Regions from separate parts of the Pantoea sp. USHLN298 genome, predicted to be linked through region 1. Evidence: predicted binding sites of a transcription regulator. Region 1 holds the regulator's gene; the other holds the start of a gene.
What was found. Region 1 encodes LexA, which represses DNA repair genes until DNA is damaged. Its sites were predicted from a motif close to TNCTGTATGTACATACAGNA; they were not measured.
Positions count from the first base shown of each region.

Region 1 (14,974 bases):
TCAAAAAAACCAAATTTCGGCGTAAAAAAAACCAGCCCACCGGGCTGGTCTCTTTTCACGCAGATCGATCAGGCTTCCTGCGGGATTTTATCCGCGACCAACGCCAGCGCAGCTTCCAGCACGCGCACATCCGCGCCCGGTTTGTGGGCATTTTCACTGAGATAGCGTCGCCACTGGCGAGCGCCAGGAATCCCCTGGAACAGACCGAGCATATGACGGGTCACATGGCCCAGGTAAGTGCCCTTCGCCAGTTCAGCTTCAATGTAAGGATACATGGCGCGAACCACCGCCACCGGATCGGCCGCCGGATGCTGGCGACCAAACAGTTGCTGATCTACCTGCGCCAGAATGCCGGGATTCTGATAGGCTTCGCGGCCCATCATTACGCCATCCAGATGCTGCAGGTGAGTCTGCGCTTCTTCCAGCGTTTTCACGCCGCCGTTAATTGCCAGCGTCAGGTGCGGGAAATCCCGTTTCAGCTGATAGACGCGTGGATAATCCAGCGGCGGAATTTCGCGGTTCTCTTTCGGGCTCAGGCCCGACAGCCAGGCTTTACGCGCATGGATGATAAACGTTTCGCATCCGCCGCGTTCGGCTACCGTGCCGACAAAATCGGTCAGGAACGCATAGCTATCCTGCTCATCAATCCCGATACGCGTTTTCACCGTCACCGGAATCGATACCACATCGCGCATCGCCTTGATGGCGTCAGCCACCAGATCGGCTTCCGCCATCAGGCAGGCGCCGAAGCGGCCATTCTGTACCCGGTCAGAGGGACAGCCGACGTTGAGATTCACTTCATCATAGCCGCGCTGTTCAGCCAGCTTCGCGCAGTGCGCCAGCGCGGCGGGATCGCTGCCACCGAGCTGCAAAGCAACCGGATGTTCATCCTCGCTGTAGGCCAGGTAATCGCCTTTACCATGAATGATCGCGCCGGTGGTGACCATTTCGGTATAGAGCAGCGTATCGCCGGTAAGCTGGCGATGAAAATAGCGGCAGTGGCGATCGGTCCAGTCGAGCATCGGGGCAATCGAGAAACGTTGCGAAGAAAATGTATCCATGAAGCGCAGGCAATCCGGTATCTAAGAGTGATGGAATTCTGTGCAAGGATAACACAAGGGCGGGCGATAGTGCATCGCCCGCCCCGGAACCGCGGCTAAAAGAGGATCAGAAATTGAAGCCGAGCTGCATCATCGCGCCCCAGGTATTGTTAGCGCCCACCGAGCCAGCCAGGTCCAGATGGACCGCCTTGTTAAACGGTGACAGGCCAAAACCAGCGGTCGCGACGTTCTCATCATTTGAACGCATATCGGCGCGATAACCGGCCCGTAACTGTAACCAGTCGAGCACCCGATATTCCGCACCGACCGCGGCATACTGGCTGTTATCCTGAGTTTTAAAACGTTTGGTTTCGGTCAGGTCAACATCACCGGTAACGGTAAACGGCCCTTTATCCCAGGCCAGACCGGTAGTGACCAGCGGACGGATCTGGTAAGTATCGCGGAAGCCGTTAACCTCTTTGGTCTGCAGATCGCGGGAAACCAGGTTTTGTCCGGTGATACCCAGCGTCCAGTTTTCAGCAAAGGTGGTTGCCAGGCCGGCATCGACGTTAAAGCCGGTGTCCGAGCTGCGATACTGGCTATTGTTGATGTCACTTTTGTCGTAGTTGTAGATGCTGGCGGTGTAGTTATAGAGCCAGGTTTTCTGCAACTTCGGCGTGACGCCCACCGACACCGGCTGACCGGCAATGGTAAATTCATGCGCCACCGCAACACCGTAATCGGTGACCAGCGCCGCTAAACCGTTGGCGCTGGAACGCAGGTTGTTCTGGTCGCCCGGACGTGGGAGCACCGTGCCGTTAGCCACGCCGCGCAGATAATCGATATCGCTCTGGACGACGTTGGCACGCACGTGTGCCGAGCCATAGGCTTTGGTAATAAAGGCAAAAGGCAGCGTCTCATTGGGAACAGTGACCGCCAGCGCCACCCCGGCACTGCCGTCTGCTTTGTTGCCGCGCAGATCGTTTAACTTGTTGGCGACGTCGCCTGAGGCGGCGCGCACTTCAGGATAGCCACGCAGATAATCGGCAAAGGTCAGGTTGCCGATCACATCGCGGTAACGATCAACGGTATCGGTGATGTCATCCACTTTGTCGATCAGGTGATCTTTGTCGGTAACCTGAATACCGGCTGAAGGGAAAATAATACTGACGCTATCATCGGGTTTGGCTCGCGTCATTAAAGCCGGGTTGGCCAGTACCGCGGAGCCATAAAGAGAAGATGCGACGCCGGTACCGCCCATGGCGTCATTACGTGCATCATACCAGGTTCCCGCCGCCATGGCGGAAGAAGAAAGGAAAAGCGCATTCAATACAGCGGTGTACACCAGCGCTGAGCGTTGAGCGGATTTTTTCACCATTTGCCTGCCATCACCTGAGAAATTGTCGTTGAAACATTCAACGACTGAATAGTTTGTTAACCCTATTGTGAACGTTGGCTAACGCGTTATTGCTGTGAATTCAAAGGAAACAGTGCCTTAATTCGAAGGATTGGAGGTTTTCCAATCAGAAAGTCATAATTTTTATTCAAAATACAGGGTAAAAATTAAAATAATACCAGACATTTATTAAGTCTTTCTGAACATTACTTCTTAACTCCGTGAGATGCAAAGCAAAAGCGCTAAACGGCGCGTTGCGGGCCGTCATCATGTGGATCTGATTTATCCCCGATAACGCGCCATCGCGATGCCCTACTCCTCTTTGCTGCTGTTTTTACGCGCAAAAAGGCGTGCTGCTCCGCCCGGCAACCAACCTCTGCGCGGCTAAATTTTGTGTGATAAAATAACATCACTTATCCAGCGGAGAACTTTCATGTCAAACATGACGTCACAGCAAATAATGACCCAGGCGGAAAAACTGTGCCTGCAGCGCGGTGTGCGTCTGACGTCGCAACGGGCAGAAGTGTTGCGATTAATGGCTGAGCAGCCAGGTTCAATTAGTGCCTATGACCTGCTGGATCAACTCCGGGTCAGCGAACCGCAGGCCAAGCCGCCCACCGTTTATCGGGCGCTCGATTTTCTGCTGGAACAGGGCTTTATCCACCGGGTAGAGTCCAATAATAGCTATGTTATGTGTCACCATTTCGAGGCGCCGGCCCACACGTCGGTGATGCTGGTATGTGACCGCTGTGCCGCTGTAACTGAGAAACAGGCACAGGGCGTCGAAAAGATCATCGCGACACTGGCTGGCGAGGCACAATTTGCCCTGCGTCACAGCGTGATTGAAGCACATGGATTATGTGAGAGTTGTGTTGCAGTGGAAGCCTGCACGCACCATGAAAGTTGCGAACACGATCATCAGAGCGAGGGTAAAAAGCGGGGAAAACGCGGGTAATGTGCACATCCTTGTGCGGTTGCCAGTATGAGCCGTACCGGCGGGTAGGAGCTTTATCCGTAAATCTGCGTGATTACCAACGGTAATCTTTGTTCTGACCTTCCCAGTCCGTTACTTCGCGCTCTGCATCTTCTTTTGCATAGCCATAACGTTCCTGAATTTTTCCGACCAGCTGATCGCGCTTGCCTTCAATAACCTGCATGTCATCGTCGGTCAGCTTGCCCCATTTCTCTTTCACGTTGCCTTTAAACTGCTTCCAGTTGCCGCTCGCTTGATCTTTATTCATGGCAGACCTCTATGTCATCCTTTGGTTGCATCATTTATCTTGAAAGAAAACAAAATGACGATATAAAGCGCTGGTTTACTGCGCTGCTTACGGTTAATTGTAGTAGAAGATTTTAGGGTTGCTGGAATAATACAGAATAATCTGTAGCGCACCGGCTAAAGCCGCCCGCTATCAGGCGTCGAACCAGCTGTTCTGCTGCCAGTGTTTACGCCAGATTAGCCACAGCGACACGCCGCGCAGCGCCAGGAAAACCGTTACCGCCAGCCACAATCCGTGGTTGCCCAGTATCGGGACGCTGAGCAGCGTCAGGAAGTAGCCGAGTGCCGCCACCATCATGCTGTTACGCATCTCCCGGCCACGGGTCGCGCCAATAAACATGCCATCCAGCAGATAACACCAGACGCCAATCAGCGGCAGAATAACCTGCCATATCAGATAGCGATCGGCGGCCTGTTGCAGCGGTTCAAGGGAGGTCAGCAGCGCCACGATGTGCGGGCCGCAGAGTGCATAGAGCAGCGAAAAACCGATTGCCACTACCACCGCCTGGCGGCAGGCGGCATGCCAGACGCGCAGCAATTTGCTGCCATCTTTTGCGCCGTGTGCTTCGCCGGCAAAGGCTTCCACCGCATAGGCGAAACCGTCAAGCGCGTAGGCGGTAAAGGTGATAAACATCAACAGCACCGCATTGACTGCCACCACCTGCGGACCGATGCGCGCGCCCAGTACGGTCAGTGAGGCAAAACAGAGCTGCAGCAGTAACGAACGCAGCATGATGTCGCGATTAAGCCGCAGCAGGCGCTGAATATCACCGCGCCAGCTCTGCTTCAGTATTGCCGTAGTGATGCCGCGCAGTTTCAACACACGCCAGACCATTACCGCACCGACGGCCAGCGTGATGTACTCTGCCAGTGCGGTCGCGGTTGCCGCTCCCGCCACGCCCCAGTGCAGCCCCATCACCAGCCACAGATCCAGCACAATATTGACCAGATTACCGACCACCAGCAGGATGACCGGTGCCCGCGCATACTGCACACCGAGCAGCCAGCCAAGGATCACCAGGTTTGCCAGCGTGGCAGGCGCACTCAGCCAGCGGATCTGAATAAACAGCGTCGCCTGTTGCAGAACCTTGGGATCGCCGCCAATCAGAGAGGTCGCCAGGCGGGTGATGGGGGTACGCAGACAGATGAACAGCACGCCAGCCAGCAGCGCAATGATTAAAGGCTGGGTCAGCGCGCGTGCCAGTGCCGTTTTATCGCCCGCGCCGAATGCCTGCGCCGTCAGGCCAGTGGTACTCATTCGCAGGAACAGCAACAGCATGAAGAGGAAACTGGTGACTGTCGTCCCGACCGCCACCCCGCCAAGATAGACCGGGCTGTCGAGATGACCAATGACAGCGGTATCGACCACGCCCAGTAAGGGTACGGTGATGTTAGAAAGGATCATCGGCAGCGCGAGCCGCCAGAGTTTTTTGTCGGTAGCCGTTAAAAAACGCATTCGCAGTTCCGTGCTCAGCGCTGCAGAGAGGGGAGCTGCAGCGACAAAATTAGGGCCGACAGAATAGCATCAGACGCTACGAATGCGCGGTTATATCAGGCTCAGAGCCACTCGCCGTTGCGAACCACACCCACCGCCAGACCTTCAACGGTCAGTGACTGCGCGCGCGTATCGACGACGATCGGATCAAAATCGCTGTTTTCCGGCAGGAGATGCACGATAGCGCCCTGCTTTTTCCAGCGTTTCACCGTCACTTCATCATCAATGCGGGCCACGACAACCTGGCCGTTACGGACGTCCTGGGTTTTATGCACCGCGAGCAGGTCGCCATCCATAATCCCGATATCTTTCATCGACATTCCGCTGACGCGCAGCAGGAAGTCGGCAGAGGGTTTGAACAGGCCCGGATCGACTTTGTAATGAGTTTCGATATGTTCCTGCGCCATGATCGGCTCACCGGCAGCGACCCGGCCAATTAACGGCAGACCTTCAGAGGCCTCTTCTTCCATTAACAGACGGATACCGCGCGAGGCGCCAGAGACAATCTCAATCACCCCTTTACGTGCCAGCGCTTTAAGATGCTCTTCTGCCGCATTCGGCGAGCGGAAACCCAGCTGCGCGGCAATTTCTGCACGCGTAGGCGGCATGCCCGTTTGAGTAATATGGTCGCGAATCAGGTCATAGACCTGCTGCTGCCTGCTGGTTAATGCTTTCATCCCGCCCCCTGGTTGTTTATACAGTCGCTGTGAGTATATACAGGTATTGGCGAAATGGAAACCGATTCTCAGGCAAAAACGCGCCAGATGGCGCGTTGTGGAAGGGTTATCGCAAATGTGTCCAGAGCAGCGCGATCCAGACAAACAGTGCCAGTAAGATACTGATCAGCACCGCTGCCGAGCCCATATCTTTTGCCCGACCGGCTAACGGATGGCGCTCCTGACCGATACGATCCACAACCGCCTCGATGGCGCTATTGAGGATTTCAACGATGACTACCAGCACCACAGCGCCAATCATCAGGATGCGCGAGACGATATCGACATCCAGCCAGCAGGCCACAATAATGGCGACCAGCGCGGCCAGCGCTTCCTGCCGAAAAGCCGCTTCATGCTGCCAGGCGGCACGCAGGCCCTGCCATGAGTAACCTGCGGCTTTCACAATTCTTACAAGACCGGTGGCATTATTTGCCATATTGGTGGAACCCTTTCATCGGATTGACGTCAATGTCTGGGCTGCGTGCAATTGGCACCACCACAGATCTTCGCTGCGCTTTCTGGTATGCTTGCGGCGCTTTGCTAACAAGAGGCTTCATGTTGTCTATGTCAGGTTGGCGTAAACTTTATTACAAATTACTGAATTTACCACTGTCGTTTTTGGTAAAGAGTAAGGCCATTCCGGCCGATCCCGTTTCTGAACATGGTCTGGACCCGACCCGGCCCATTATGTACGTTCTGCCTTACGATTCGAAGGCCGACTTACTGACTTTACGCGCGCAGTGCCTGCGGCATCATCTGCCCGACCCGCTCTCTCCGCTGGAGATTGATGGTTCACTGCTGCCGCGCCACGTTTTTATCCACGATGGCCCGCGCGTCTTCCCCTATTTTGTGCCCAGCGTCGAATCGGTGAAGATTTTTCACGATTATCTCGACCTGCATCGCAATAACCCCAAACTGGATATCCAGATGCTGCCGGTGACGGTGATGTTTGGTCGTGCGCCAGGCCGTGAGGTTCAGGGCGAAGATGCACCGCACCTGCGGGTACTGAACGGCGTGCAAAAGTTCTTTGCGGTGATCTGGCACGGACGCGACAGTTTTGTCCGTTTCTCGCCGACCGTTTCGCTGCGCCGCATGGCGACCGAGCACGGCACCGACAAATCGATCGCCCAGAAACTGGCCCGGGTGGCGCGCATTCACTTTGCCCGTCAGCGTCTGGCGGCGGTTGGCCCGCGTTTACCGGCACGTCAGGATCTGTTTAATCGCCTGTTGCAGTCTAAAGCGATTGAAAAAGCCGTCGAAGATGAAGCCCGCAGCAAAAAAATCTCCCATGAAAAAGCGCAGCAGAATGCGGTTGAGATGATGGAAGAGATTGCGGCGAACTTCTCTTATGAAGCGATCCGCGTGACGGATCGCGTGATGGGCTGGCTCTGGAGCCGTCTCTATCAGGGCATCAACGTTAACGGCGGCGAAAAAGTGCGTCAGCTGGCGCAGGATGGACATGAAATCGTCTATGTGCCGTGCCATCGCAGCCACATGGATTACCTGCTGCTCTCTTACGTGCTCTATCATCAGGGACTGGTGCCGCCGCACATTGCCGCCGGTATCAACCTCAACTTCTGGCCAGCCGGACCGATCTTCCGTCGTCTGGGCGCGTTCTTTATTCGTCGTACCTTTAAAGGCAACAAGCTGTATGCCACGGTGTTCCGTGAGTATCTCGGCGAGTTGTTCACCCGCGGCTATTCGGTGGAATACTTTGTTGAAGGCGGTCGTTCCCGCACTGGTCGTCTGCTCGATCCGAAAACCGGGACCTTAGCGATGACCCTGCAGGCGATGCTGCGCGGCGGTAATCGCCCGATTACCCTGGTGCCGATTTACATCGGTTATGAGCACGTGATGGAAGTCGGGACTTACGCTAAAGAGCTACGCGGCGCGGCGAAAGAGAAAGAAGGCTTCATGCAGATGGTGCACGGCTTGCGTAAGCTGCGTAACCTCGGCCAGGGCTACGTTAACTTTGGCGAACCGCTGCCGCTGGTTAACTACCTTAACAAGCGGGTGCCGGAGTGGCGTGACGCCATCGATCCGATTGAGCCGCAGCGTCCCAGCTGGTTAACCCCGACCGTCAATGACATCGCAGCGAGCCTGATGGTGCGCATCAATGAAGCGGGCGCGGCCAACGCCATGAACCTGTGCGTGACCGCGCTGCTCGCCTCACGTCAGCGCTCACTTACCCGCGAACAGCTGATTGAGCAGCTTGAGTGTTATACCCAGCTGCTGCGTAATGTGCCTTACTCTGCCAATGCCACCGTCCCTGACCTCTCCGCTGAGGCGCTGCTGGACCACGCGATGGGCATGAATAAGTTTGAAAGCGAGAAAGACAGCATTGGCGACATCATCATTCTGCCGCGTGAGCAGGCCGTGCTGATGACCTACTATCGCAACAACATTCACCACATGCTGGTGATGCCGTCGCTGATCGCCGCCATTGTGCAACAACACCAGACACTGAGCGAAGCTGAGTTGCTGCGCCAGGTGAGCCTGATCTACCCGATGCTGAAGAGCGAACTGTTCCTGCGCTGGCAGACCGATGAGCTGCCGCAGCTGCTGACGGAACTCAGTCAGGAACTGGCGCGTCAGGGCCTGATTACGCTGGATGATGGCCAGCTGCGCTTTACGGCGGCCCGTTACCGTACGCTACAACTGCTGGCTGCCGGGGTGCGTGAAACGCTCCAGCGTTATGCCATCACCTTCTCGATTCTCAGTGCGAAGCCGGCGATTAACCGCGGGACGCTGGAAAAAGAGAGCCGCACACTGGCACAACGTCTGTCGGTGCTGCACGGTATCAACGCGCCGGAGTTCTTCGACAAAGCGGTCTTTACCTCGCTGGTGCTGACGCTGCGTGATGAAGGGTATATCAGCGACAGCGGCGATGCCGATGTGGTGCAGACGCTGGCGACCTGGCATATACTGGCGGACCTGGTCACCAGCGATGTGCGCATGACCATTGAAAGCGCCGTGGCACACGACTGACACAACAAGCGTACAGTAAAAAGGCGACCTCATGAGGTCGCCTTTTTTATAGGTCAGGTCTGGTCAGATTCGCGTTGAGACGGTGCCTGCTCAGGGAACACGGTCAGATCGGAAAGACGCAAAAGCGTCATCCCTGACTGCTCGGGCCGCGGCCTCCCTGGCGCGGGACGCTTTCCTCTTCTGCCCGTATTCCCTGCGCGTTGAGCTTATCCATTGCTGTCGGATTCATCCTGCATCGGGTTTGGCGGCCTCCCGGATCGCCTTTTTGGTGCCTGAATCCCCTATCAGAACAGCTGGCTGAACGGCGGCGTATTCATCAGTACGCCGAGGAACAGTACCAGCCCGACATAATTGTTGTTCAGGAAAGCCTTAAAACAGGCGGGGCGCTCACGCCGGACGATCAGCTTCTGTTGATAAACGAACAGAGCAGCAGCCAGTATCAGCGTCCAGTAAAAGGCCGCGTTGAGTTGCAGCAGCATACCGACCCACGCCATTAGCAGCAGCGTCGCCAGCTGCAGCAGACCGATGATTAACTTGTCGAAACGACCAAACAGAATCGCGGTCGACTTGACGCCAATCTTCACATCATCGTCACGGTCCACCATCGCATAGAGAGTGTCATAAGCCACGGTCCAGCAGATGTTGGCGAAGAACACCAGCCAGCAGACCAGCGGTAAGGACTCACTAACCGCAGCCCAGGCCATCGGGATCGCCCAGCCAAACGCGGCACCCAGCACCACCTGCGGCAGATGGGTATAGCGCTTCATGAACGGATAAACCCAGGCGAGCGCCAGACCGACCACCGAGAGCAATATCGTCATCAGGTTCATGGTCAGCACCAGCGCAAATGCCACCAGCGCCAGTACCACGAACAGCAGTCTGGCTTCCCGACTGGTGACCGCGCCACTGGCTAAAGGCCGATGTTTCGTTCGCTCAACGTGTCCATCCACCTTACGGTCGGCAAAGTCATTAATGACGCAGCCCGCTGCACGCATCACGAAAACACCGGCAACAAACACCAGCAGCACCGGCAGCGGCGGGATCGCCATATCAGCCAGCCATAATGCCCACAGGGTGGGCCACAACAGCAGTAAGGTGCCGATCGGTTTATCAATGCGCATCAGGCGGCTGTAGGCCTGCCATTTATTGATATGTAAGCTCTTTTCCACCACAGGATTCCTCAGGCCAGGTCGCGATAAAGCGGCGAAGCCGGTAAAAACAGTTCCGTCAGCAGCAGCGGTTTGCCGGAGAGCCGCAGACGCGAGCGACGTCCCCACAGCGCATCAACTTTGCCCGGTTCGATAAAATCACGGGTCAGGGTTGATGAGGAGAACAGATAACGGCCCAGCGGGCGCGTACCCAGCTGCTGCAGCATCGCTTCCGGGCCATTCAGGGTACTTTCCGGCACCAGCGTGCGGCCAGCCAGCCAGGGTACGCCGTCGCCGAACAGCAGCACTTCGCGCAGCCAGAAGCGTTTATCGTCCGGTAACAGGGCCTGTTCATCGTCTAACTCGCTGGCGTCAATAAAGCCTTCACGTATCGGCTCTACCGTCACCTGCTGGCAATGCTGCTCGAAACGGCGGGTCATGGAATCTTCCTCCATCAGCCAGTCAAGCAGCGACGGCGCAAGCGCGGCCTGCGTCGGTGAAAGCCAGTTGAGCGCACGTAATAAGCTGAGTGCGTCTTGCGACATAGCACCACTCCCAATAATTTTCAGGGCGCCAGTTTAACGCAGAGTCGCGCGATGAACACCTGCCGTCGTTGCAGACGGCAGCGGGTTTATTCGCGTTTCAGGCGGTTGCTGTTCGCCAGCCACAGCGTCACCACCAGAATCAGAATCGCGGCGGAATAGCAGAGGGTATCGAAGGGATTTTTATGATCGACAATGATCAGGCGGATAATTGCGGTGATACCGATATAGACAAAATAGCGTAACGGGAAGTGATAGCCAGACTGAAAATACTTAACAATCAACGCAATAAATTCAAAATAGAGGAAATAGATCACTATTCCCTCAATCAGCAGATAGGAAGACGACTCTTCACCGGTACTGAACAGTACGTTCGCCAGGTGAATGGTTTCTTTGCCGAGAAAGACAATCAGGATAATCGCCAGGCTAAGCAGGCCCAGATTCAGCACCCATTGCAGTACGGTCGCAAGGTGGCGGGCCAGCGGATTTTTGTCACTCATGTAGCGCCTCAGAAGAGAGTTATTAGCGGACGCTATCATGCGTGAGCGTGACCTGAATCACAATATGGCGCTTAGGCTTCGACATCAACACACAGCGCATCGTAGCGCCAGTATTCGCAATCACAATCAATGACCTGCTTTTGCCGATCGCGGTTAATCCGGGTAATCAGTAAGCCCGGGCTGCCAGGGGCAACGTTCAGCGCGGGCGCGGCGATCTCTGGCAACGGGCCTGGCAGAATGGTAAAGCGCGCGCCACCGTAGCGAATGCCGTAGCGCTGGTCATAGAGATCGGTCAGTGAGCGGGTGAGATCTTCATCAAGCAGGCCGGGGAAAAAACGCGGATTAAGATAGTGTTCCACATACAGCACCGCGCGGCCGTCAATGCGCCGAAGCCGACGAATGCAGTACACCGTTGTTCCGGCTGGCAACAGCAGTGCTGTCGCTATCGCGCCCTGCACCGCAACCTGTTCAGCCGCAATCACCTCGGTGGTTGCCTGGCGCCCCTGCTCGCTTGCCATGGCATGAAAATGGCTGTGATGCAGCGGATTGTAGATCAGCCTTGGCGGCGCAATAAACCAGCCACGACGCAGTTCACGGTAGATCACGCCCTGCGCCTCCAGCTTGCCTAAGGCTTCACGCAGGGTGATGCGGGTGGTACTGAACGCCTCACTCAGCGCGCGTTCCGCAGGCAGTCGCCCGCCGCTGAACTCACCCGCCTGAATACGGCTGAGTAAGGCGCTGGCGATCACGTCCGCCGTTTTGAGTGCTATCGACTCCACAACAGTAGCCTCATTTTGGTGCGATTCCGCACTGTGACCGTTCAGATGCGCGCCTCAGCCCTTGCCAGAAACTGGCGGAGGATGAGCGCTGGCCTTCCGTCATCCCCGCACAGTATCGCTTTGTCATAAATCGTTCATATACAGGGGCTACATTGGCTCGGTTCTTGCTGGACTAGACCAGTCAGGCCCATCAACTTACACCCGGAGCAACTGAGATGAAAGCGTTTATCGCCTCTGTAGTAGCCAGTGCTGTAGTGCTCGCCCTGCCCGTTGCGCAGGCCGCCGATAACGACCTTGCCGCGCTGGAAAAAGCCGCGCGCAGTGAAGGTCAGATTAACAGCGTCGGCATGCCGGACAGCTGGGCCAACTGGAAAGATACCTGGAACGATATCAGCAGCAAATATGGCCTTAAACACAGCGACACCGATATGTCATCGGCCCAGGAGCTGGCGAAATTTGATGCCGAGAAAGAGAACGCCAGCGCCGATATCGGCGATGTCGGCGCGGCATTTGGCCCGGTAGCGGTGGCGAAAGGCGTCGCTCAGCCTTATAAACCCACGCACTGGGATCAGATCCCCGACTGGGCTAAAGACAAAGAGGGGAACTGGGCGCTGGCCTATACCGGCACCATCGCCTTCCTGATCGACAAGCAGCAGGTGAAAGATATCCCGCACAGCTGGGCCGATCTGAAAAAAGGTAAGTATGTGGTTACTATCGGTGACGTGGGCGTGGCTGCTCAGGCGGCGAATGGCGTACTGGCAGCAAACTACGCTTTAGGCGGCGATGAGAAGAACCTGAAACCGGCGCTGGCCTTCTTCGGCGATCTGGCGAAACAGGGTCGCCTTGGCGTTACCGATCCGGTGATTGCCAACATCGAAAAAGGTGAAGTTCAGATGGCGGTGGTGTGGGACTTTAACGGCCTCAACTATCGCGACCAGATCGACAAAAATCGCTACGAAGTGGTGATCCCGTCAGACGGCTCGGTCACCTCCGGCTATACCACCATCATCAACAAATATGCGAAACACCCGAACGCCGCCAAACTGGCGCGCGAATATATCTTCTCAGACCAGGGTCAGATCAATCTGGCGAAGGGTTACGCCCGTCCGATTCGTGCGGAACATCTGACGCTGCCAGTCGACGTTCAGGCTCGTCTGCTGCCGCAGTCTGAATACAAAAATGCCCGTCCGATTCAGGATCAGGCCGCCTGGGATAAGTCCTCGAAAATGCTGCCGCGTCTGTGGCAGGAAAACGTCGTTATCAATATGCAGCAGTAAAGCGCGGCAAGGAGAACGGAATGAAGACTATCCTGGTGGTGCTGGACGGGTTGAGCAATCAGGTGGCGCAGTATGCAATGGGCTATCTGCACGCCGAATGTGCCCAGGGCAACGGTCACTATTATCGTCTGACCTGCGAACTTCCCTCGCTGTCGCGTCCGCTTTATGAGTGTATTCTGACCGGGGTTACGCCGGTCAGAAGCGGCATTATTCATAACGGCGTCAACCGATTAAGCCGCGAGCGCAGCGTATTTCACTATGCGCGTGCTGCCGGGCTGACGACCGCGGCGGCGGCCTACCACTGGGTGAGTGAACTCTATAACCGGACGCCCTTTGTTCCGGCGCGCGATCGTCACACCGACGCGCCGGAACTGCCGATTCAGTACGGACATTTCTACTCTGATGACAGCTATCCCGACTCCCATCTGTTTGAAGATGCCGAAAGCCTGCGGCTGCGCCATGACCCGGACTTCCTGCTGATTCATCCGATGAATATCGATGATGCCGGTCACAAATCGGGACTCTCCTCCGCGCAATACCGCAACCGGGCGCGCATCGCCGACGGTCTGCTGTCGCTCTGGATGCCAGGCTGGCTGGCAGCGGGCTATCAGGTGATTGTGACCGCCGATCATGGCATGAACGACGATCGCTCCCACGGCGGTATCCTGCCGGAAGAGACCCAGGTGCCGCTGTTTGTATTTGGTGCGGCGTTCTCGCAGCAACCTGATCTACTGCCGCAGCAGACTGACCTGTGTGGCACCCTGTGCGAACTGCTCGGCGTCGCGCACGATAAACCGCTCTGTCGCGGGCTGCTGGCGGAGCGGCGACTATGAAGGGAAGAGGACTAGCCCTGCTACTGCTACTGCCTTTTACCCTGTTCTGGGTCGCCTTTCAGCTGGCACCGCTGTTGTGGATTGCCATCAACAGCTTCTGGAGCGAAATGAACACCCGCTGGGGCTGGGATAACTATCACGATATTCTGACGTCACCCTTCTATCTGCAGGCATTTCGCTTTTCGCTGGATATCTCTTTCTGGTCAAGCGTCTATGGCTTGCTGATTGCGCTGCTGACCGGCTATTCGCTGCATCAGCTCGGCGGCGGTCGGCTACAGCGCTTCCTGATCTCGTTTACCAATATGACCAGCAACTTTGCCGGCGTGCCGCTGGCGTTCGCCTTTGTGATCCTGCTGGGGCTGAACGGTTTTCTGACCCTGCTGCTGCGCCACTATGGCGTCATTGATGCGTTCAGGCTGTTTTCGCGCAACGGCATGGTGCTGGTTTACACCTGGTTCCAGATCCCGCTGGGCGTGCTGCTGCTCTATCCGGCGTTTGATGGGCTGAAACGCGAGTGGCAGGAGTCCGCCGCCCTGCTGGGCGCCAGCCGCTGGCGCTACTGGTGGCATATCGGCCTGCCGATTCTGTTCCCGGCGCTGCTGGGAACCTTTGTCATTCTGCTGGCGAATGCGCTGGGGGCCTACGCCACCATTTATGCTCTCACCACCGGTAACTTTAACGTGGTGCCGGTGCGTATCGCTGCGCTGGTGTCAGGGGATATCTCGCTCGATCCCAACACCGGCAGCGCACTGGCGATGCTGCTGGTGGCCATTATGGCGCTGATCACGCTGGTACAGCAGTATCTGGTGCGCCGTAGCTACCTCAATGCGAAACAGCCATGAAAGGAGCCGTCATGTCCCGCGCCGAACATCTCTATCATCGGGTGATGGTCTGGTTACTGTTTATCGTGCTGGCCCTGCCCCTGCTGGCAACGCTGCTCTATGCGCTGTCGTCTGACTGGAGTAATACCCTTCTGCCACA
Region 1 is NZ_JBBCRO010000004.1:535,484-550,457, forward strand. It holds gene dusA (tRNA dihydrouridine(20/20a) synthase DusA) at 69-1,061, opposite strand; gene WFK59_RS13410 (conjugal transfer protein TraF) at 1,168-2,418, opposite strand; gene zur (zinc uptake transcriptional repressor Zur) at 2,870-3,391, shown strand; gene WFK59_RS13420 (CsbD family protein) at 3,465-3,677, opposite strand; gene dinF (MATE family efflux transporter DinF) at 3,849-5,171, opposite strand; gene lexA (transcriptional repressor LexA) at 5,273-5,887, opposite strand; gene WFK59_RS13435 (diacylglycerol kinase) at 5,994-6,362, opposite strand; gene plsB (glycerol-3-phosphate 1-O-acyltransferase PlsB) at 6,491-8,914, shown strand; gene ubiA (4-hydroxybenzoate octaprenyltransferase) at 9,199-10,083, opposite strand; gene ubiC (chorismate lyase) at 10,095-10,607, opposite strand; gene psiE (phosphate-starvation-inducible protein PsiE) at 10,694-11,104, opposite strand; gene WFK59_RS13460 (UTRA domain-containing protein) at 11,176-11,883, opposite strand; gene WFK59_RS13465 (ABC transporter substrate-binding protein) at 12,099-13,160, shown strand; gene WFK59_RS13470 (alkaline phosphatase family protein) at 13,181-13,993, shown strand; gene WFK59_RS13475 (ABC transporter permease) at 13,990-14,835, shown strand; gene WFK59_RS13480 (ABC transporter permease) at 14,847-14,974, shown strand, end outside.

Region 2 (14,974 bases), on a different contig from region 1:
TACGGTCGTGAGCTCTCTGATCTCGGTATTAAAGAATTTGCCAATCAGAAGCTGGTGGTGGTTGCCGGTTAATCGGGCTTCGCCCATAAAAAAACCCCGTTTCGACGGGGTTTTTTATTTTACAGCGGCAGAAAGGGTTACTGTGCGGCTGTTGCCACAGATTTTTCACCGTCGTTTTGCGCGCTGCTGGCGGACTGACTGGCTGCTGCGTTATCGGCTTTAGCTTTTTCAGCCGCGGCTTTCTCAGCGTCTGCTTTCTCTGCTTTGGCATTTTCTGCCGCCGCTTTGTCCGCTGCTGCCTTGTCGGCTTTAGCTTTTTCTGCTGCCGCTTTGTCGGCTTCCGCTTTCTCTGCTTTGGCCTTTTCTGCCGCTGCTTTATCGGCTTCCGCTTTCTCTGCTTTGGCTTTCTCTACTTTGGCTTTCTCTGCTGCCGCTTTGTCGGCTTCCGCTTTCTCTGCCTTGGCTTTATCGGCGTCAGCTTTTTCTGTCTTCGCTTTGTCAGCCGCGGCTTTATCCGCTTCCGCTTTCTCTGCTTTGGCTTTATCCGCCGCGGCATTGTCGGCCTTCGCTTTGTCAGCCGGCTTGTCAGTCGGGCTGTTAGCCGCATCGCCAGTGGCCGGTGCCGCATCGCTATCAGGCTGAGCCGCGGCCGGTTTTGGCGCGGCAGCAGGCTGCATTGGCGTACCCTGCAGGGCAGCATTCAGCACTTGCGAGAACTGATCCCAGCTGCAATAGCCATTAGCATCGGCCTGACAACCGGTCAGTTGCAGAGTGACGCGCTTCGGCGGATTTTTCAGGCTCAGCACATCGGCATCACGCAGCTGATCGGCGCTCTGGTAGACATACTCAACTTTCAGCAGATCTTTATCATTTTTAGCATCGTGCCAGCGCTCAAATACCACCTGACCGCCAATCGGCGTTTTTTCATAGGTATCGGGCAGCTCATACGGCTTAACCTGCAACGCGCTCAGTAAGGAGGCGATGTTTGAATCGTGGCCCACCATCAGGGTCACTTTTGGCGCATTGGCCTTATCCTGATCGACTAACTGGCTACGGATGTAATCCACCAGCGGTGCCGCCACTTCACGGGCGATGGTCGGGCTGGTGAACAGCGTATCCTGATAACCATTTTTAATCGCCGACAGCTCTTTCCACTGCTCAGGCGTTTTGATCTGGCCCCACGCAACCTGATCCAGCGGGAAACCTTGATAATATTGCAGCGTAAAGGCGTCCATCAGCGAGTTACCCACTTTTAACGGGCCGCTGACGTTAGGTTCTTTGCCATTTTCAGCACTGAAGCTGTTCTGACCACTGCTGAGATCGCACTGCTTTTTGTTATTACAGGCGGGTGAAGACTTGTAATCGACGATCTTTTCCAGCCGCTGGAAAGCAGGCTTCAGCGACAGCTTTTCATTGGCTGCGGCCATATCAGCCAGGGCCTGCTTGTTAAAAGCCTCGCTGCCATCGGTGATCACCGGATTAAAGATTGGATCCATGGTCCCCATCGCATCCTGATGGGTGACGGCGACGTCACAGCCAGGGAAGGCACCATTGACAAAGAACTGGGCGGTCGCGACGGTCCGTTGCAGGCTATTGGCGTAAACAAAGACGTTATTGCTGTCAGGACAGCTGCCATTCTGCACCAGGCCCTGCTGTGCCAGCCATTGACGGGTGTAGTTACCCATATAGATTTCCAGCACGCCACCTTTAGTGGTCAGCTGTCCACCGGGCACATCCCACTGCGGCCAGCTTTTTTTGGTCGACTGCTCCAGCACGCTGCCATTATCCGCCAGCGGCGCGCGCAGATTATGTCGACTTACTATCAGCACCTGTTGCAGCTGCATATCGCCATCAGCGGCGAAGGCCACCGTTGCGACGGGTAATGCGGCCAGCACTGATAATGCGCAAAGACTCAGTTTCTTGATCATTGTGCCTATTCCATTCATTCAGTAGAGAAACACTCTGGCTATCAACCGATTAGCTCGCCTCAGAGCGAAGTGCTAAACAGTGTAACCCAGCTCATCCAGGAAAATCGCCAGATGTTTACAAAAACAGTGAGTGGACTATAGCAGAGATGCACCGGGCAGATGAACGCTGCCGCCCTGTTCGGAAAGCTAAACGGGAGAATTTCGGAAATGCGGAAGGCGGATCGCAGAAACAGAACAGGCCAGCACGCTGTGCTGGCCTGTTCTGTAAAATGTGGCGGAGGAGGAGAGATTCGAACTCTCGGATGGTTTCCCATCGGCGGTTTTCAAGACCGCTGCCTTAAGCCGCTCGGCCACCCCTCCGTTTTGTAACATTACTGCATAAGCAAAATTATCATCAGACATTTTGCCGCTTTATCGCCTGAGCAGATAAAGTGGCGGAGGAGGAGAGATTCGAACTCTCGGATGGTTTCCCATCGGCGGTTTTCAAGACCGCTGCCTTAAGCCGCTCGGCCACCCCTCCGCAATGACGCGCACTATAAACATCCCGTTTGGCGATGTAAAGCATCGATCAATCCATTCGCCTGAAAAACAGTCAAATTGTGATTTTTCGATGTCAAAATCACCACTCTGCTCAAAGAATTAGCGGAATGACGCGTAAAGAAGGGTAAAACGCCTTTTCCCTCATTATGGCCCTGCGTATTCTCAGCGCATATCTGGTGTTCTGCTAAAAGGAGCGCAACATGGAAAGAATTGTCACTTCATCGCAGTCGTCACTGCTGACGACACATAAAGTTCTGCGTAATACCTATTTTCTGCTCGGCCTGACGCTCGCCTTCTCGGCGGTGACCGCTACCGCCAGCACGCTGCTGGCCCTGCCTGCGCCGGGACTGATCCTGATGCTGGTCGGCTTCTATGGTCTGATGTTCCTGACCTACCGTCTGGCCAATAGCCCGATGGGTATTCTGGCCGCTTTCGCCTTTACCGGCTTCCTGGGGTATTGCCTTGGGCCGATCCTCAGTTCGTTCCTGACCGCTGGCATGGGTGATGTGATCGCGCTGGCGCTGGGCGGCACTGCACTGGTGTTCTTCTGCTGCTCGGCCTATGTGCTGACCACCCGCCGTGATATGTCGTTCCTCGGCGGGATGATGATGGCAGGCTTTGTGGTGCTGCTGGTGGCGGTGATCGCTAACCTGTTCCTGCAACTGCCGGCGCTGCATCTGGCGATCAGTGCGCTGTTTATCCTGTTCTCAGCCGGAGCGATTTTGTGGGAAACCAGCAATATCATTCACGGCGGCGAAACTAACTATATCCGCGCCACGGTCAGCCTCTACGTTTCGCTGTACAACATCTTCATCAGCCTGCTGAGCATCCTCGGCTTCTCGCGCAGTAACTAACTGGCTGTCGCCGCTGATACCCAGACAAACCCCGCTTCGGCGGGGTTTTTGCTTTTCCTGTCGGGCGAATTTGGTAAACTGCGCCGACATTGTTCAGGAGAACCCAACGTGAATTTTAACGGTAACGAAATCGCCGTCGATGCCGAAGGCTATCTGAAGCATCGCGATGACTGGAGTGAGGCGCTGGCTGCCCATATCGCTGAGCAGGAAGGTATCCAGATGACCGACGCCCACTGGGAAGTGGTGCATTTCGTGCGCGCATTTTATCTCGAATACAACACCTCGCCAGCGGTGCGAATGCTGGTCAAGGCAATGGCACAGAAATATGGCGAAGAGAAAGGCAACAGCCGCTATCTGTTTCGTCTGTTTCCTGAAGGTCCAGCCAAACAGGCGACCAAAATCGCCGGTCTGTCAAAACCGGCCAAATGCTTATAGCCGGGAACTGCCATTAGCCGGTGGTGAAACTGCGCGGCGGCTGAGCGGGATGGTGCGGCTCCACCAGCACCTTATCGACCCGGGCGCTGCGCGGTCCGCCTGCTTTCAGCCAGTTGATTAACGCATCCACCTGTTCAGGCTCACCGCAGGCCAGTACCTCAACGCTGCCATCCTCCAGATTACGCGCATGCCCATGCAGGCCGAGCGTTTTTGCTTCGGCCTGGGTGCTGTAGCGGAAACCGACGCCCTGTACGCGACCGTGCACCCACGCTTTGACACAGGTTGCTGTCATAAGTTACTCCTGCTGCTGTTCGTTGCATTTTCCCGTTATCCACCGGACAATGGCGCCTCATTTTTTCAGGTAAGCATAGCAAACTATGACAGTCAGATTGATTCTCGCAAAGGGACGTGAAAAGTCCCTGCTCCGTCGCCATCCCTGGGTCTTTTCCGGTGCGGTTGCCCGCATGGAAGGCAAAGCACAGCTGGGCGAAACCATTGATGTTTGCGACAGTAACGGAAAATGGCTGGCCCGCGCCGCCTGGTCACCCCAGTCGCAGATTCGCGCCCGCGTCTGGAGCTGGCAAGCTGATGAATCCATCGACATCGCCTTTTTTGTCCGCCGTTTTGAACAGGCGCTGCAGTGGCGTGAATGGCTGGCGGTTCGCGATGGTCTGGACAGCTATAGATTGATTGCAGGTGAATCAGATGGATTACCTGGCGTCACCATCGATCGTTTTGGCAACTTTCTGGTGATGCAGCTGCTGTCTGCCGGTGCCGAATATCAGCGTCCGGCCATTATCTCGGCGCTACAGCAGTGCTTCCCTGGCTGCGCCATTTATGACCGCTCTGACGTTGCGGTGCGCAAGAAAGAGGGACTGGAGCTGGCGCAGGGCACCGTTACCGGTGAAATCCCGCCGCCGCTGCTGCCGATTACTGAGCATGGCATGAAGCTGCTGGTGGATATCCAGGGCGGCCATAAAACTGGCTATTACCTCGATCAGCGCGACAGCCGTTTGGCGACGCGCCGCTACGCACAGGACGCCCGCGTGCTCAACTGCTTCTCCTATACCGGCGGATTTGCGGTCTCTGCGCTAATGGGTGGCTGTAAAGAGGTGATCAGCGTAGATACCTCACAGGATGCGCTGGATGTGGCACGTCAGAACGTTGAGCTTAACCAGCTGGATGTGTCGCGCGCGCGGTTTGAACGTGATGACGTATTTAAGCTGCTGCGTCGTTATCGTGACGCCGGTGAAAAATTTGATCTGATCATCATGGACCCGCCAAAGTTCGTGGAGAACAAGAATCAGCTGATGGGCGCCTGCCGCGGTTACAAGGACATTAATATGCTGGCGATCCAGTTGCTTAATCCTGGCGGCATCCTGATGACATTCTCCTGTTCCGGTCTGATGGCAACCGATCTGTTCCAGAAGATCATTGCCGATGCCGCGCTGGATGCCGGACACGAGGTACAGTTCATCGAGCAGTTCCGCCAGGCAGCCGATCATCCGGTGATCGCCAGCTATCCGGAAGGACTCTATCTGAAAGGCTTCGCCTGCCGGATCATGTGACTTGAAAAATCTGCTCCCGACCCCATATTGGATAGAGAGCATTCTTTTCGGAGGTCACTATGATTGCCAGTAAATTTGGTATTGGTCAGCAGGTTCGTCATCGTTTGTCTGGTGTGCTGGGCGTTATCGTCGATGTCGATCCCGAATACTCGTTAGATGAGCCTAAAATTGAGGAAGTTGGCGCAGAAGAGAAGTTGCGCAGCGCGCCCTGGTATCATGTGGTGATGGAAGATGAGGAAGGCGATCAGGTGCATACCTATGTTGCTGAGATTCAGCTTGCCGGTGAAACCAGCGTTGAGCATCCGGAACAGCCGTCAATGGATGAACTGGCTGCGTCAGTGCGTCAGCAATTGCAATCCCCTCATTTGCGACATTAATCTGTGGCGGCACGGTTGGCCGCCACGCCTGTTTTGCTACCGCGTTAACCCCAGACGCGGGATTTCAATCTTCGGGCAGCGATCCATGATCACCGTCATGCCCGCATCCTGCGCCAGCACGGCGGCCTGCTCGTTAATCACCCCCAGCTGTAACCACAGCGTCTTCGCACCTGCAGCAATCGCTTCCTGCGCAACGCCCCAGGCCGCTTCCGAATTGCGAAACACATCCACCATATCGATTTTGCCGGGTACTTCGGCCAGGCTGGCGTAAGCCTGCTGTCCCAGTAGGGTTTTGCCCGCCAGTTTCGGGCTGACCGGAATCACCTCGTAACCCTGATCAAGTAGATACTTCATCACCCCATAACTCGGGCGTTCCGGGCGATCGCTTGCGCCAACTAAGGCGATGCGCCGGGTGCGTGTCAGCACCTCGCGAATTGTCTGATCGTTCATGCTTTTCTCCTTTCAGGCCAGCGTTGAGTGTAGATTGGCAGAGCGGTTAACGGGTATCCAGCCAGCGAAATTAATTGAACCGGCGCACGAATAAATATGTTTAAATGTAAATTAACTGCCATAATGTAAGAATTTGCTACACACCTTCCCTTGCGCCCTTTGGTACTGGAGTTGAAATGAAGCTGTCGCTGGCCGTCACGGGGTTATTAGCACTCCTCGTCTCGGCGTCCTGTTCTGCCATCACCCTAAAGCTCGATCCGCAGATTGATCTGTTAGTGCTGGATGGCCGGAAAATTTCGGGCTCGCTCCTCAAAGGTGCCGACAGCTTAGAGCTGGATCGCGGCCAGCATCAGTTCGTATTCCGGGTTGAAAAATTGCGCAACGATCGACCGGATAGGGTTCAACGCTACCAGTCCGTGCCGATGATCGTCACTTTCAACGCGGTGGCCAAAACCATCACCATTAAGCTGCCGTCGCTGGAAACCCAACGTGATCGGGTCCATTTTGATCGCAGCCTGAATTTCCAGTTGGTGGATGAGCGCGGCAAAGAGATTACCAGTATGCGTGACCATCTGCCGGCCAGCGCTAGCGCGGATATGGAAAAAGCGATGCTAAATTATAATCGTACCGGACAAATCGCTTCCGTGCCGCAGTTTGCCCGGTCAGTGAATGTAGCTCCCTCTTCCGCCCGGTTAACCGCCGATCTTGCCTGGACGACCCAGGCGGAGATGCCTTCACTGCATCGCTGGTTTCAGCGCTTTGATGAAGCAACCCGTCAGCAATTTATGACGCTGGTCAAAATGTTACGGACAAGTTGATAGAAAGGAAAGGCCAGGGGTAAACTCATGCCATCGATTCTGGCGCATGCGCTTATCAGGAAGCCTTTATGGAACAGACCGTTCGTACCCTCGGCATAAAAAAACATATCGCACTGGTTGCTCACGACCATTGCAAAGCCGCTTTACTCGACTGGGTTAAACAAAACCAGCCAGCCCTTGAACCGCACACGCTTTACGCCACCGGCACCACCGGTACACTGATCAATCGCCATACCGGATTAACCGTAAACGCCATGCTGAGCGGCCCGATGGGCGGCGACCAGCAGGTTGGCGCGATGATCTCCGAAGGCAAAATTGATGCGCTGATGTTCTTCTGGGACCCGCTGAATGCGGTGCCGCACGATCCGGACGTGAAAGCGCTGCTGCGTCTGGCGACCGTGTGGAACATCCCGGTCGCCACCAACCGTTCAACCGCCGACTTTATTATCCAGTCTCCGCTGTTTGCCCGCGAGGTCGACATTCTGATCCCCGACTACGCGCGCTATATGGCTGAACGGCTAAAATAACTCAGGCTTTGCGCAGTACCGGGACACCGAGTTCGCGGAACTGCGCGACGAATACCGACGGCTGCGCTTTATCGAACATCAGCCATACCTGCTGACGTGCTCGCGTCAGCGCCACATAGGCCAGACGTCGCTCTTCTGCGTCGGGAAAGGCTTCCGGCTGCGGTAACAGACCCTGTTCAATGATCGATTCGCGCGCCTCGGCGGGAAAACCCTCTTTGCCCTGCTGTAAGCCGAGCAAAATGACATAATCCGCCTGCTGTCCTTTACTGGCATGAATTGTCATAAAATCCAGATTGAGCTTTGGCCAGCGGGTCTTTGCCTTCTCCATCAGTTCAGGACGCAGATAGTGGTAACGCGCCAGCAGCAATATGCGCTCCTCCGGTTTCGCGTAGCCGCTAAGCTTGTTGAGGAGTCCCTCAAGCTGATCCTGCGGCAGCAGCGAAATCGATTTTTTATTGCCTTTGGTCAGGCTGTTGAGCGGTTTACGTAACTGCTGTGGGTTTTGCTGCACAAAGCGATTGGCGATATCACCAATGCGATCGTTAAAGCGGTAGGTGGTATCGAGCACGCAGCGATCGCCTTCGCCGAAATAGTGATGAAACGCCGTGGTCAGCGTCATCTCTGCACCGCTAAAGCGGTAGATCGCCTGCCAGTCATCCCCAACCGCGAACAGCGAGGTGCGCTTATTCTGCTGACGTAACGCAGTAAGCAGTGCTGCCCGCTGCGGCGAGATATCCTGAAATTCATCGACCAGAATATGCTTCCACGGGCTGATGAACCGGCCCTTATCCAGAATCGCAATCGCCTGATGAATCAGGCCGGAGAAATCGACCGCCCCTTCCTCTTTCAGCGCGCTCTTCCAGGCTTTCAGCAGCGGAGCCATCAGTTTAATACGCTTACTGAACAGCTCACGGATCTCGTCAGGCACGTCGTCGATCATCGCTGCCTGCGCGCCGCCGTGCATCCGCATCAGACTCAGCCAGCGCTCCAGCCGGGTGGCCAGTCGGTTAGCCAGTTTGTCATCCTGCCAGAAAGCACCTTCCGGCAGATCCCATTCCAGCTCCTCACGCAGCCACTGCCGCCAGCCGTTCGCCTGGGCTTTTTTTTCGCTGCACTGCTGACGCCAGTGGTGGATCAGTAATTCGCGGCGGGCTTGCGGGTCACTCTCCAGCTTGCTGATCGCCGGCTGCTTATTACTGCCTTCACGAATAATGTGCAGGGCCAGCGAGTGAAAGGTTCGCGCCTGAATATCGCTGGCACCCAGTCGCGACTGGATGCGATGGTTCATCTCTTCTGCCGCCTGCCGGCCAAACGCCAGCAGCAGGATTTGATCGGCGCTGGCCAGCTTACGCTGCATCAGCCAGCCTGCCCGCGCTACCAGCACCGAGGTTTTACCGCTTCCGGCACCGGCCAGTACCAGCAGTGAGGCTTCGCCATTCACCACGGCTTCGCACTGGGAGGTATTGAGTGGTGTGCTTTCCACGCGGGCAAAGAAGTCGTGATAGCGCGTCAGGATGTCGGCGGTCCAGTCACGATTGCGCTGTTGCAGCGCCGTTTCGCCCTGCTCCAGCCAGCGCTGACAACATTCCCAGTCATCGCGACACTGCGCAAACTCGCCGAGTCGGGTGAGTGGCAAGGGTAAGGCATCAAACTGTTTCACGATCTTCGCTTTCAGCGCCAGCAGTTCGCCACGGTTTAACCAGCGATCCTGGGTAGTGAACGTTTCAATATCGCTGCGCAGCGCCTGTAACACCTCGCGACACACCTCACTCATCTCCAGGCTCCACTGCTGCCAGGATTGCAACAGATAGTGGTGAAAACGCTGCGTTTCCTGCCATTCTGTCCCATGCAGCCGGACCACTTTTTCATCCGCCAGCAAAAATTCCAGCTCTCCCCACACCAGCCCACGCTTACAGGTAATATCCAGCAATTGATTGAAGGGGATCAGATACTCATGCTTATCGCCACTGACTTCCACGCCAGCCGCCATCAGACGGACCCGATTATAAGGATGCTGGGCAAGCCGTTTGCCCATGGAGGTTGCTTTCAGTTCCACGCCGACACCAACGTCAGAGAATAGGATTAGGGGGAGTTTACCTGTCAGACCCTTAGCGCTCCAGCCTTAAAACAGGCTAAACTTGGCGTCACATCTTGCGGAATGCAAAAGGAAAAAATGTCATGCGCACCGTATTAAACGTCCTTAATTTTGTTCTGGGTGGCTTTTTCACCACTCTGAGCTGGCTGTTTGCCACCTTAATCAGCATTGTGCTGGTCTTTACCCTGCCGCTGACCCGCTCCTGCTGGGAGATTACCCGATTGTCACTGTTACCCTTTGGTAATGAGGCGGTACACGTTGATGTCCTGCGCCCGGAGAGTAAAAGCCACATCATGAACACCGGCGGAACCCTGCTGAATATCTTCTGGCTGATCTTCTTCGGCTGGTGGCTCTGCCTGTCTCATATTTCGATCGGCATTGTGCAGTGCATCAGCATCATCGGCATTCCGGTGGGTATCGCCAACTTCAAAATTGCCGCCATTGCCCTGTGGCCGGTGGGACGCCGCGTGGTCTCCGTAGAAGAGGCGCGCGCCGCGCGCGAAGCCAATGCCCGTCGCTATTAGTATGATGTCGAAGAACCTGCCCGGCTGGCGGCAGTATCTGTTTAATAGTACCTGGCGCTACCTGCTGCGCATTCTGTTTGCGCTCGGCGGGTGTGCGGCCATTCCCTGGTGGCTGCAGCAGATTGAGTGGACCATCCCTCTGACACTGGGCGTGGTGGCTGCCGCGCTGGCTGACCTTGACGATCGGCTGACCGGGCGTCTGAAGAATCTGCTGATCACCCTGCTCTGTTTTTGTATCGCTTCGGTGTCGGTTGAACTGCTGTTCCCCTATCCGCTGGCCTTTATGGCCGGGCTGGCGATATCGACCTGGGGTTTCATCCTGCTGGGTGCTCTCGGCCAGCGTTACGCCACCATCGCGTTTGGCGCGCTGCTGATTGCGGTCTACACCATGCTCGGCATTGGGCTGTTCAGCCAGTGGTATATGCAGCCGATGCTGCTGCTGGTAGGCGCACTCTGGTATAACCTGCTGACCCTGCTCGGTCATCTGATGTTTCCGGTCCGGCCGGTGCAGGAACAACTGGCGGGCAGTTTTTCCCAACTGGCGCGTTATCTGGATGCCAAGGCAAATCTGTTCGATCCGGATGCGGGCGAACAGGACGATGCCACCTTTATCGATGCCGCGATGGTTAACAGTCAGTTAGTGGCGCAGCTCAATCTGACCAAGACCACGCTGCAGAGTCGCCTGCGAGGCGATCGCGGTTCACGCGGCACCCGTCGCAGCCTGCACTACTACTTTGTGGCGCAGGACATCCACGAACGGGCCAGCTCCTCCCATCTGCAATATCATCTGCTGCGGGGCGACTGGCGCTACAACGAAATTCTGTTCCGGTTTCAGCGTCTGCTGAATATGCAGGCCCAGGCCTGTCGCCAGCTGGCACATTCGATCCTGATGCGGGAGAGATGGGTTCATGACAGCCGGTTTGAGCGGGCTTTTGAACGGCTGCAGAAGGCGATAGAACGGCTGGAGCAGCGTGAGCCGGAGGCGACCCATACCCGTGCGCTTTACTGGCTACTGCGCAACCTGCGGGCTATTGACGCGCAGTTGGCCTCGGTTGAATCAGAACAGACGCTGGCGGGTGAAGATCCTCAACACAGCGATAATTTGTTGTCGCGCGAGGGATTAAATGGCTGGAGCGATATCAGACTGCGTTTCAGTCGCCACCTTTCCCCCGCCTCCGCGCTGTTCCGTCATGCGGTGCGGATGTCAGTGGTGCTGTGTATCGGTTACGGTTTCATTCAGGTCACCGGCCTGGAACGGGGTTACTGGATACTTCTCACCAGCCTGTTCGTCTGTCAGCCCAACTACAATGCGACACAACGGCGGCTGGCGTTGCGTATTGGTGGCACGCTGGCGGGGATCGCGATTGGTCTGCCGGTGCTCTGGCTGGTCCCTTCTGTCGAGGGACAGCTGATTCTGATTGTCATCAGCGGCGTGCTGTTTTTCGCCTTCAGACAGGTACAGTATGCCCAGGCAACGCTGTTCATCACCCTGCTGGTGCTGCTCTGTTTCAACCTGCTGGGCGAAGGCTTTGAAGTGGCATTACCGCGCGTGGTCGATACGCTGCTGGGCTGTGGCCTGGCCTGGCTGGCCGTCGCCTTTATCTGGCCTGACTGGCGCTTTCGCCAGCTTCCGGCGGTGGCAGAACGGACCTTACAGGCCAACTGCCGCTACCTGGATGCCATCATGGAACAGTACCATCAGGGCAAAGATAACCGCCTTGCTTATCGTATTGCCCGGCGGGATGCGCATAATGCCGATGCCGAGCTGGCCTCAGTGGTGTCGAACATGAGCAGCGAAAGCCGCACCAGTCAGACGATGCGTGAGTCCGCTTTCCAGTTGCTCTGCTCTAATCACTCATTCCTGAGCTATATCTCTGCGCTGGGAGCGCATCGCGATAAAATTGATGAGCCGCAACTGCTCGCCTTACTGGATGACACCGTCTGTTATGTCGAGGATGTGCTGCAAACGGACGTCGTCAGCGACCAGCAGGCGGAGGAGATGCGTCAACTCCTTACCCAGCGAATCGGCCAGCTGGCCGCCGATGCGGATACGCGCGCGCCACTGGTATTACAGCAACTCGGCTTGCTGGTGGCGCTGATGCCAGACGTGGCCCGCCTGCGCCGCACGCTAAATTCTCACTAACTTCCGCCGCTCTTTGGGTTCAGCGTCATCAGTACGGTGCGCTGAAACCAGGCATTCAGCTCCGCCCTGACCGACAGCGGCAGGGCCGCATAATGATGGCCTGATATCGCCCCCTGAAGCGCCAGCAACGTCTGCAATCCTACATGCTGGTTGACGGCTTTCAGCCTCAGCCAGCACTGCTTAGCGCCAATGTCATACAGATGCTGTACGTTCAGGATGCCCGCTTCATGCAACATCATCTCCAGGCGTACGCTGAGGTTAGGAAGATCTTTTAACCGGATGGATGACTGCTTATGATGCTGATCGAACTGAGCGGTCTCCAGCGACGCGGCTGATAATCTCAGCAGATGCGTCGGTTCCTGCCAGAGCGCGTCATCAACCCGATAGTAGTTCAGGCTGACCATCACGCCACGCTTGCGAAATACCAGTGGCTCCAGCGGACGCTGCGTAATGTATTCCCGCAGGGGTTCGCTGGCTCGCAGGTAAAGTGCATCATTGTTAACTAAAGCAAAAACCACCCGTTCCACGGCCAGCGCATAGCCGCCAAACTGGGTGCGTGACTCGATGGTTCCCAGCGGGGCCAGACGTTCCCGGGAGCGTTCGACAATCGGATTAACCTTTTTCATCACACCACCTCCATGTTATAGAAATATCTGAAATCACGTTTGCTTTCAGGCAATTAGAAGATAGGAAAAAGCCTTTGCAGGTTCAATGAATAATTAACGGTTCAGCTAACCTTGTGGTGTTTTTGCGAGGCGTTTTCAGAAATTTGGGTTGATCTTTATGCGGAACGACAGTACTGTATATTCATACAGTCCACTGCTGAGTGATTAACTTATGCGAACACAACATCCGAATAATGCACGCTATGCTCATCATTACGCGTCCTCTTCTGTCCCCGCTTCTCATCGTGGCTGGATCACCGAGTTACGCTATAGTGAGCAGCCTGGAATGATGCAGATGTTATTGTTGCCGCTGCTGCAGCAGTTGAGTCAGCAATCACGCTGGCAGTTGTGGTTAACGCCGGCACATAAACTGAATCGCGCCTGGCTGCAGCAATCCGGTTTGCCACTGGATAAAAGCATGCATATTGCTGATTCTGAGCGTCTGAACGCGGTTGAGGCGATGATTAAAGCGCTGCGGACTGGAAATTATAGTGTCGTTTTGGCATGGATTCCGTACGAACTGGATGAAGATGAGCGACGTCAACTGGAAAATGCGGCAGCGGAAGGTGATGCCCTGGGATTGATTTTACGGTCGAGTGGATCACCAGAAGCGCCTCTCGGACCACAAAATGCGCTAAAAATTCAGTCGGATTTGTTTCATTAAGTAAAAATCAGAAGTTTCTCAAGAACTATTTCTTATCTGTTGTCGCTAAACCACTGATTCTGTTAGTTCGAGCGTTGACAATGGTTTAGCAGTTTTTTTGGGCATTGAGCCACGACAATAACACCAGGCTAATTGTTAGAATTTGTGTATAAATCTCTGTTTTTTTACAGAAGCGCCTCACATCATACTTGTAAGTTTCCAATCTCGTTGTAGACTTTATCTCGCCAGGGTGCTCAATAACCTCCGTTTTTTTGCGGTAGAGTCATAAGCGAGCGTTTTGACCCGGCGAAGGATTAAACCAAGAGCAACCTTTTTGCTCATTGCCTATTTGGATGATAACGAGGCGCAAAATGAAAAAGACAGCTATCGCAATTGCAGTGGCACTGGCTGGCTTCGCTACCGTAGCGCAGGCCGCTCCGAAAGATGACACCTGGTACACCGGTGCTAAACTGGGCTGGTCTCAGTATCACGACACTGGTTACTACGGTAACGGTTACCAAAACAATGACGGTCCAACTCACGAAAGCCAGCTGGGTGCAGGTGCATTCGTTGGTTACCAGGCAAATCCATACCTGGGCTTCGAGCTGGGCTATGACTGGCTGGGTCGCATGCCTAACAAAGGCAACGTGACTAACGGCGCATTCAAAGCACAGGGCGTTCAGCTGGCAGCTAAACTGAGCTACCCAATCTATGACGATCTGGACGTGTACACTCGTCTGGGCGGCATGGTATGGCGTGCAGACGCAACCCAGACTAACCCAACTACTGGCCGCATCAGCGACCACGACACCGGCGTTTCTCCGCTGGCTGCCGTTGGTGTTGAGTATGCGCTGACCAAAAACTGGGCAACCCGTCTGGATTACCAGTGGGTTAACAACATCGGTGATGCACAGACCGTTGGTACCCGTCCGGACAACGGCATGCTGAGCGTAGGCGTTTCATACCGCTTCGGTCAGGATGAAGCTGCTCCAGCACCGGCTCCAGCACCAGCACCAGCGCCAGTTGTTGAAACCAAGCGTTTCACTCTGAAGTCTGACGTTCTGTTCACCTTCAACAAAGCTACCCTGAAGCCAGAAGGCCAGCAGGCTCTGGATCAGCTGTACAGCCAGCTGAGCTCAATGGATCCTAAAGATGGTTCCGTTGTCGTACTGGGCTTCACCGATCGCATCGGTTCAGAGCAGTACAACCAGAAACTGTCTGAGAAACGTGCTCAGTCAGTGGTAGATTACCTGGTATCTAAAGGTATTCCTTCTAACAAAATCTCTGCACGTGGCATGGGTGAATCTAACCCAGTTACCGGCAACACCTGTGACAGCGTGAAAGGCCGTAATGCCCTGATCGACTGCCTGGCGCCGGACCGTCGTGTAGAAATCGACGTTAAAGGCA
Region 2 is NZ_JBBCRO010000001.1:598,301-613,274, reverse strand. It holds gene WFK59_RS02965 (NAD-dependent succinate-semialdehyde dehydrogenase) at 1-72, shown strand, start outside; gene agp (bifunctional glucose-1-phosphatase/inositol phosphatase) at 138-1,928, opposite strand; tRNA gene WFK59_RS02955 (tRNA-Ser) at 2,201-2,288, opposite strand; tRNA gene WFK59_RS02950 (tRNA-Ser) at 2,361-2,448, opposite strand; gene yccA (FtsH protease modulator YccA) at 2,669-3,322, shown strand; gene WFK59_RS02940 (TusE/DsrC/DsvC family sulfur relay protein) at 3,431-3,757, shown strand; gene yccX (acylphosphatase) at 3,771-4,049, opposite strand; gene rlmI (23S rRNA (cytosine(1962)-C(5))-methyltransferase RlmI) at 4,135-5,325, shown strand; gene hspQ (heat shock protein HspQ) at 5,385-5,702, shown strand; gene WFK59_RS02920 (CoA-binding protein) at 5,739-6,152, opposite strand; gene WFK59_RS02915 (YccT family protein) at 6,329-6,970, shown strand; gene mgsA (methylglyoxal synthase) at 7,039-7,497, shown strand; gene helD (DNA helicase IV) at 7,499-9,553, opposite strand; gene WFK59_RS02900 (YccF domain-containing protein) at 9,676-10,116, shown strand; gene yccS (YccS family putative transporter) at 10,100-12,259, shown strand; gene WFK59_RS02890 (TfoX/Sxy family DNA transformation protein) at 12,256-12,885, opposite strand; gene sulA (SOS-induced cell division inhibitor SulA) at 13,097-13,588, shown strand; gene ompA (porin OmpA) at 13,939-14,974, shown strand, end outside.
Region 2: a site for LexA is predicted at 13,057-13,076, ahead of sulA (SOS-induced cell division inhibitor SulA). Genes of this name have one in related genera too.